2 regions of the Methylophaga sp. SB9B genome follow, and region 1 is predicted to be linked to the other one. Evidence: riboswitches for the same ligand, from Rfam matches in the RefSeq annotation. Region 1 holds a riboswitch; the other holds the start of a gene.
What was found. A riboswitch is a leader RNA that binds a small molecule or an ion and turns the genes downstream of it on or off. The one in region 1 is predicted to bind cyclic di-GMP.
Positions count from the first base shown of each region.

Region 2: linked by a shared signal. The riboswitch ahead of E8Q33_RS15945 (VPLPA-CTERM sorting domain-containing protein) and the one ahead of E8Q33_RS00130 (choice-of-anchor K domain-containing protein) in region 1 are both predicted to bind cyclic di-GMP.

Region 1 covers NZ_SSXS01000001.1:28,802-32,562, forward strand. Annotated here, with positions in the region: gene E8Q33_RS00120 (DNA alkylation repair protein) at 1-654, opposite strand, end outside; gene E8Q33_RS00125 (hypothetical protein) at 657-1,022, opposite strand; gene E8Q33_RS00130 (choice-of-anchor K domain-containing protein) at 1,104-1,832, opposite strand; cyclic di-GMP riboswitch class I at 1,851-1,928, opposite strand; gene rlmD (23S rRNA (uracil(1939)-C(5))-methyltransferase RlmD) at 2,009-3,346, opposite strand; gene E8Q33_RS00140 (YdbL family protein) at 3,429-3,761, opposite strand, start outside.
Region 2 covers NZ_SSXS01000004.1:9,552-13,312, reverse strand. Annotated here, with positions in the region: gene E8Q33_RS05450 (PFL family protein) at 1-622, shown strand, start outside; gene E8Q33_RS15945 (VPLPA-CTERM sorting domain-containing protein) at 696-1,307, opposite strand; cyclic di-GMP riboswitch class I at 1,323-1,400, opposite strand; gene E8Q33_RS05440 (hypothetical protein) at 1,523-2,011, shown strand; gene E8Q33_RS05435 (EAL domain-containing protein) at 2,476-3,761, shown strand, end outside.

The sequences.
Region 1 (3,761 bases):
AGAAATGCTTTCTCCTGCCAATAATGTGATGTTTTTCCATTTATAAACTTTGGCGGTGGTCTTACCATTGCTTTTGACATGCCAGACTCGATAATCCACCACCAGTTCTTGTGCCTGGCTAGTTTTAGAATTGATTGATATCTGCATTTCCAGCTTTTCACCTAACCGGATGTGTTTCCCGGTTAATTCGAAATCAACATTTACCGCTGGCTTCTCACTGTAGCCCAGTAATGGGAACACAGCTGGGTCACCTGACTTAATCAGACTACGAAGCCCGTGGCGGACAATCCAGCGGCGTTGTAATGTGGGATTTTTTAGCCACTCGCGACATAAATCAATTACACGCTGAGGATTATCTTTACTAATATCGTTTAAATTATTGGCAACGGATTTTTGAACATATTTGCTTTTGTCATCTTTCAGCTGGTTGAGTAAGTCAAATACAGGCTGCGGGTTTTGTTGTAACGCTTTTAAATGCCCTCCCCAAGGCAGTCTTGGTCGCATTCCTTCTGATGCAAGTCGCCGGACATGTTCATTTTCATGCTGACACCAGAGCAATAATTCTTTATAGGTCAGCTCAAAGTGCTGCTCTATATAGGGTCTGATAGCAAATTCTGCAGTAAATAAGGGCGTCAGGTGCTTCAATAAATCCAAGGCTATTTCAGGAGGTGCTGCAGGCCCTGTTTGCCAGCGTAATCAATTAACGGCCATGCCATAAAACTATGCCATCCCTTTTCGATATTCTTGCCAGGCCAGTTATCGGCAAGCTGTTTAAGCCATTGCGCATTCACTGCATAGTCGTCATCCAATAGCGTATCCAGAATCTTACTGAGATGATTGACTCGGGTTTTCAGTGGCATAGATTCTAAATTATCAGTCGCCTGCTTTACGAAATCATCTGCCACAAATCCAGCGTGATATTGCTGAATTAATTCAGCTAACACTCCAATCGAATCAGGATTGATATGATCTTTTAGTAATGGTGGTGTATCGGATGCAGTAGACGGTTCGGAACTTGCCATCTGAATTACTCACTTTTGCCGGACATAAAAAAACCGTGGCTCGAAAGCCACGGTTTTTATTTTACGGTATTACGGAGAGAATTAAGCTTGTTGTGCTTTTGCTCTTCTACGCATTGCCATAAAGCCCATCAAACCAGAACCGAACAACCATACTGCTGCTGGTAAAGGTACTTCAGAAGGCATTGAAGTAAATTGACCAAGCAGTTTAACTGTTGTGTTTTTACCTTCTTTCAGGAAAATTTCATCAATTAATTTAATACCATTTTTAGTATGAATACCAAAACCTAATAATTCAAAGTAATAGTCAGTACCAGCATAGCTATAGAATTTAGTAGGAACTGAAGTTAGGAATGTAGTGGTATCACCTGTTGGGTTAACAACGTTATTCAATGAAAAACCATAGTTAAAGGTTTCCGAGAAAGCAGATGGTGAAGTGAAGTTCAACGTTAGAGATAAATCAACACCTTCTGCTTGGGTACCAGAATAAATGATACCGTTGTAGAAATTCAGGTAACCGGCGATGAATGTTTGATCAACATCTGTGTTAAAACCTGTTCCAGTCATTTTTAATTTACTAGGATCATGATATTGAGCGACTGGTTGAAAGCAAAACCAACCGCAACTCTGCCATGACGTGTGGCTATATGCGCCTTCGCCCCAAGTAAATTCATTTGTACCCACACCAGTTGTTACCATCCCGGCAGGACCTGTAGGGTTTTCAAATGTTCCAGAAGTACTGCCTTGGAACGTAGCAGCATTAGCTGTCAGAGAAGCAGCCAAAAGTGAAGCAAAAAGTAGCAAATTTTTCATAAAATTTCCTTTTCAGAAAAAAGCAACCCGGCTATCTTTTGATAAGACCCGTGGCTTTCCGTCTCTTGGCTCACACCAAGGTTGGCACTCAGTTAATTAATATTGTTCCGGTTACCTTCTGGAGCAATGGTGCCAATCTTAGAGGAAAAAATCCCTGAAACAATTGTACCTTGGTACTAGCTAATAACTTTTTTGAATAAAGCGATGGATTCAACGTGGCTGGTGTGTGGAAACATATCCATAATTCCAGTCTGAACTAATGTATATCCATACTGGTTTACTAACTCTCCGGCATCACGAGCCAGGGTTGCCGGGTTGCAGGAAACATAAACAATGGTTTCAGCTCCCAAATCGGCAATTTGACCGAGTACTTCAAAAGCTCCACTTCTTGGAGGGTCTAATAACACTTTAGTAAACCCGGCTTGAGCCCAAGGATAATCTTTAAGTTGTGTCGTGGTGAGATCGGCCATTTCAAATTCAGCATTCTCCAAACCGTTAATTGTTGCATTGCGCTGTGCATGGGCTACCAATGATTTATCGCCTTCAACACCAATGACGCTGCTGACTCGCTTTGCCAGTGGCAGGGTAAAATTCCCTAAACCACAAAATAAATCCAGAACGCGATCATTTTGCTGCAAATCCAGCAGCTCAATCGCTTTGGCAATCATTTTATGGTTAATACCCGCATTGACCTGAGTGAAATCACCCGGTGCAAACTCCAGTCTGAGCCCCTCCTCCGGCGCATAATACAATTGCGGTGCTTCAGGCCATAATGGACTGACGGTATCCGGACCACCAGGCTGCTGATAGATCCACAAATCATGCTGTTGACCATAGTTGATCAGTTTTTGCTTATCCGTTTCACACAATGGATCCATATTTCTAAACACCAATGCGGTATGGGCATCGTCCATGGCAACTTCTATCTGTGCGATGCGATTGTAGGCTTCAAGACTAGCAATCATTTTGCCCAGCACTTCCAAGCGTAAGCCAACCCGAGGGTCAAGTACTTCACATTGAGTGAGTTCAGCTAGATACGGTGTGCCTTTTTCACGAAAGCCTACCAATACTTTTTCTTTTTTAGTGACATAACGCACGCCCAGTCGAGCTTTACGACGATACCCCCATAAGGGTCCAGTTAAAGGTGGCAACCAATGTTCAGGAGTAAGTTGACCAAAATGTGACAGCTGTTCCTTCAACGTATCCTGTTTCAAGCTTAGCTGTGCTTCAGGTGCCATGTGCATCAAACTGCAGCCGCCACAAATACCAAAATGCTGGCATTTGGGATCAACCCGATCTGCTGACGCATTTTCAACAGAAACTACTTTGGCTTCGTCGTATTTTTTATGTAGCCGGGTATACATGAAAGAGACATTCTCGCCTGCCAATCCCCCATCAACAAAAACCGTTTTGCCGTCAATTCTGGCAATGCCACGACCATCATGTGAAAGGCTTTCTATAACAGCCTGGACAGCTTCTGTAGGAAGCCGTTGTTTGTGATTACGTCGTGCCATTTATTCAAACCTATAAACTGAAATTACATAAAAAAAGTCCGGCTATGCTTTTGCATAACCGGACTTTCACTTGATTAGAAAATTATTTTTGTTGCCAACTGCCGCCTTGTTGGAACCACCAGCCTTTAGCTGCGTTACTAATCCAACGTCTGGCAAAGGTTTCCTGAATATCAGATTCCCATTCTGGATGACCATTCGCACGGGCGATTTCAGCATATAAAGCTTTACGATCCTGATTCTCTTCGGCAATAAGTGTATTTACTGTATTACGATCTTTAAGCGGTACTGCTGAGGCTTCACGTAAGGTAATCAAACCGTTACTGGTCAGGCCAATAGCGCCCGTTTGATAAAACGGATGTAACAGCTCATGGCGTTGCTTCATTTTAGCCTGCAATGCATTAATTGCCGGTGAGTT
Region 2 (3,761 bases), on a different contig from region 1:
AGCCAGATTAACTCGTGCCGGTGAACTGGTTGGTCGTGAAGTAGCGCAATTACTTAATCTGCCATTTGGTATTGTCGACTTGTCTTTGGCTCCGACACCGAATCGTAACGACAGTGTTGGTGAAATCTTTGAAGCGATTGGTTTACCGGCCTTCGGTGCTCCAGGTAGTACGGCATTTTTGTCGATGCTTAATGATGCAGTGAAAAAAGGTGGCGCGTTTGCCAGCTCACATGTCGGCGGATTGAGTGGGGCGTTTATTCCGGTTTGTGAAGATTTAACTATTGCGGAATCTGCAGCCAATGGCACCTTGAGTCTGGAAAAACTTGAAGCCATGACGGCAGTTTGTTCAGTCGGTCTGGATATGGTGGCAATTCCTGGTGATACCTCAGCTGAAATGATTTCAGCGATCATTGCGGATGAAATGGCAATTGGTGTGATCAATAAGAAAACGACAGCCGCAAGGTTGATTCCAGCGCCTGGCAAAAAAGCTGGTGATATTGTGCGTTTCGGTGGCTTGTTAGGTGAAGGTCCGGTGATGGCCGTCAATATGGGCAGTCATGAAAATCGCTTCGTTCGTTTAGGTGGTCGTATTCCGGCACCGATCCAAAGCTTGGTCAATTAACCAGACTCTTGTACTAAGAATTAAAAAGCCGTGACAGAAACTGCCACGGCTTTTTTTTAAAAGATGAAGGTAATTATAATTGTAGGTTTTTCGCTTTTCTACGCATTGCTAAAAAACCCATCAAACCAGAACCAAATAACCAAACTGCTGCTGGTAGTGGAACGGCTGAGACATGAATGTTATCCAGCATCGCTCCAACATTATCACCACCTAAGTTTCTAAAGGATAATTTGTCTCCATCCACTAAATCCACCAGGAAAGTATAGGTATGCCAATTTTCATCCCAATCTAAGAGAAGATTGTTAAGAAGTGCTCCCGCACCAAACAAAACAGAAACTTGGTCAGCAGGTCCATTACGCTGATTGCCAGACAATGCAAAACTTACTTTGTATTTACCAGCAGAAAAACCATCTTTAGAAGTCAAAATCCCTGCGTCACTAGTTGAACCGTCGAGGTCTACGCAAAAGCTACCAGTTAAACACGTGATTCCCCATTGATTACCGTTTTTGATTAAATCGACAGTACCGTCGGTGACGTCCCAATTAACGAAGCTGTTATAGTTTAAAACTGAATTAGCCTGACCTTCACCTTCAAAACCATCATATAGACTGGAAATGGTTGCAGCAAAGGAAACTGGAGCAAAACATAAGGCAGATAAAGCTAAAATTTTTACTAAATTTTTCATAGTTACATCCTCAATTTTTGCGGCTCAGCAATCTCAATTTTGAGACCTGAAACTTTCCGTCCTTAATTTGCATTAAGTTTGGCAAAAATTAAAAATAAATGTGTCATATAAAGAGTGACACAAATTCAAACTAATCCTTATTTAAACTTTTTTTAATTGTACTTTGGTACCAACGAACTTAATTAATCACCTACTGTGTATCCGGTAACTTATTAATGCATAAACTAGTTTTACAAATCATTATCCGTCAATGGGATAAATCTCAGCTCTCAGAGCAGCACAAGCAACCAAGAGAAGATTTACCGGATCAATATCCGCTCAGTTCAGCCACTGTTGCTTTATCTGATGGGCGGATTATGCTCGATCAACATGGTGATGATATCTCTGGAAATCGCATTAATTATCAGCTGATAGATGAAAATTCTTTTTTAATTGATCGTTTGCGTATTGATCTAAAAACCAAGACAGTTGAATTTAAATCTCGATTGCAGGCAGATGAACCGCCAATATTGCTGACTACGATAAATGAGGGCTGGATACAGTGTCAGTATCAATGGCGCTATCGGGTTGAGGAAGGTGGTTTTATTTACTGGCTTTACGAAAATGTAGTCATCAACGTCGGTTTTTTTAATGAAATAGATACAAATTTTTTTATCTACAAACCACCTCAGCAACGTTTTGAAAGCCTAGTGGCAAACCAGTAGTCGTCAACCTGCTATAGCAAGGTGGCTATGAACTCTTCCGATGATTGATAGCTGATGTTAAGCAAAGGAAGAGGGTAAATTCCCATACTGTGATGGACTTGCTTAGTTTTGTTATCGCTCAGGTATACAATCCATATCAAGCTACAAAATCATTTTATTATTCAATTAGTTTAATACGAATCGTAGTTGGGCAAACATCCTGTTATAAGGTGAATAATATCCCTTGTAACATTACGGTAATATGCCTAACATGCCCGGGATTTTAGGGTGATAATAGTTAAATAGATCTTAACGTTCTCATTCAGTAAATATTTTCCGGTCTGATGAGCCTCTGTTTTCAATCGTATAGTCTTATCAAACAGTCCCACAAATTATAAAAATCAATAACCTATTTTTATTGTTGATTAAGGTATCGAATAAATTTCCAATGAACCGCTCTTCCAAAACTTATCAGAACCCTAACCGTGATTAGTCGTTTAGCCGATACTTCACCGGTTGCGATTGTGAAGTTTTGTCTGCAAGAAAATAATCAGTTAGCCATACTCGACAGCACTGCGATAATTGTTGATATTTTTGGTTTGAATGCAGAGACGATAATCGAAAATCCTTCATATGCCTGGGAACGTATTCACCACGAAGACCGGGCAAAAATTCTGCAGGAAATGTCTGAATCTGCCCAAGCAATGCAGCCGTTAAATCGTGTGTGGCGTGTTTTACACCCTCATAAGGGTGAAGTTCTGGTTGACTGCAAAGCAATGCCAGAAGTCATTGATGAAAAGGGCATCGTTTGGCATGGGTATTTTCAAAATATCACCGAGATAAAACGGGCAGAGCAGGAAAATCAGGCGCATCTACATTTTCTTGAATGTATGGATCAGGTTAATCGGGCAATTCAAGGCACCAATAATCTCGAACAGATGATGAGTGATGTGCTTGAGGCTATTCTAAGCTGCTTTGATTGTGATCGGGCATGGCTGGTTTACCCTTGCGATCCGCAAAGTGCGACATGGAGTGTCCCCATGGAGCAGACAACGCCAGAATATCCGGGGGGAATGCAGGCTGGGGAAGAATATCCGATGTTTGCTCATATGGCTGAGACCATGACAACTTTCTTGTCAGCCAGCGAACCGGTGACCTTCCAATTAGATGTTGAGAGTCCCGATTCACCTGATGTCATCAAGGATTATCAAGTACGCTCGTTAATTGGTACGGCAATCTACCCTAAACTCGGCAAACCATGGGTATTTGGTTTACATCAATGTTCTTATGCACGAGTGTGGAGCAACGACGAAAAACGTTTATTCAATGAAATAGGCCATCGAATATCTGACGGCTTGACCAGTTTGCTGATCTCTCGCGAGCAACGCGAAAGTGATGAACGCTTCCGACAAGCTTTTGAATTTGCCGCTATCGGCATGGGCATTCTCTCGCTAACGGGGCAATGGTTGAGGGCCAACCCTTCGATCTATGAAATGTTTGGCTACTCCGAAGCTGAATTACTGAAACTCAGTTATCAGGAAATGACCCATCCTGAGGATTTGCAGAATGGGCAATCAGAGCTTGAGCGATTGCTTGCAGATGAAATTCCGTTTATGCAGCTCGAAAAACGTTACCTTCATCGTAATGGCAAATATTTCTGGGCGCGACTGACTACTAGTATCGTCAGAGACGCCAATAACCAACCTCTGTATTTCGTCTCACAAATAGAGAATATTGACGAGCAGAAAAAGTCTGAACAAAGCATCGCTTT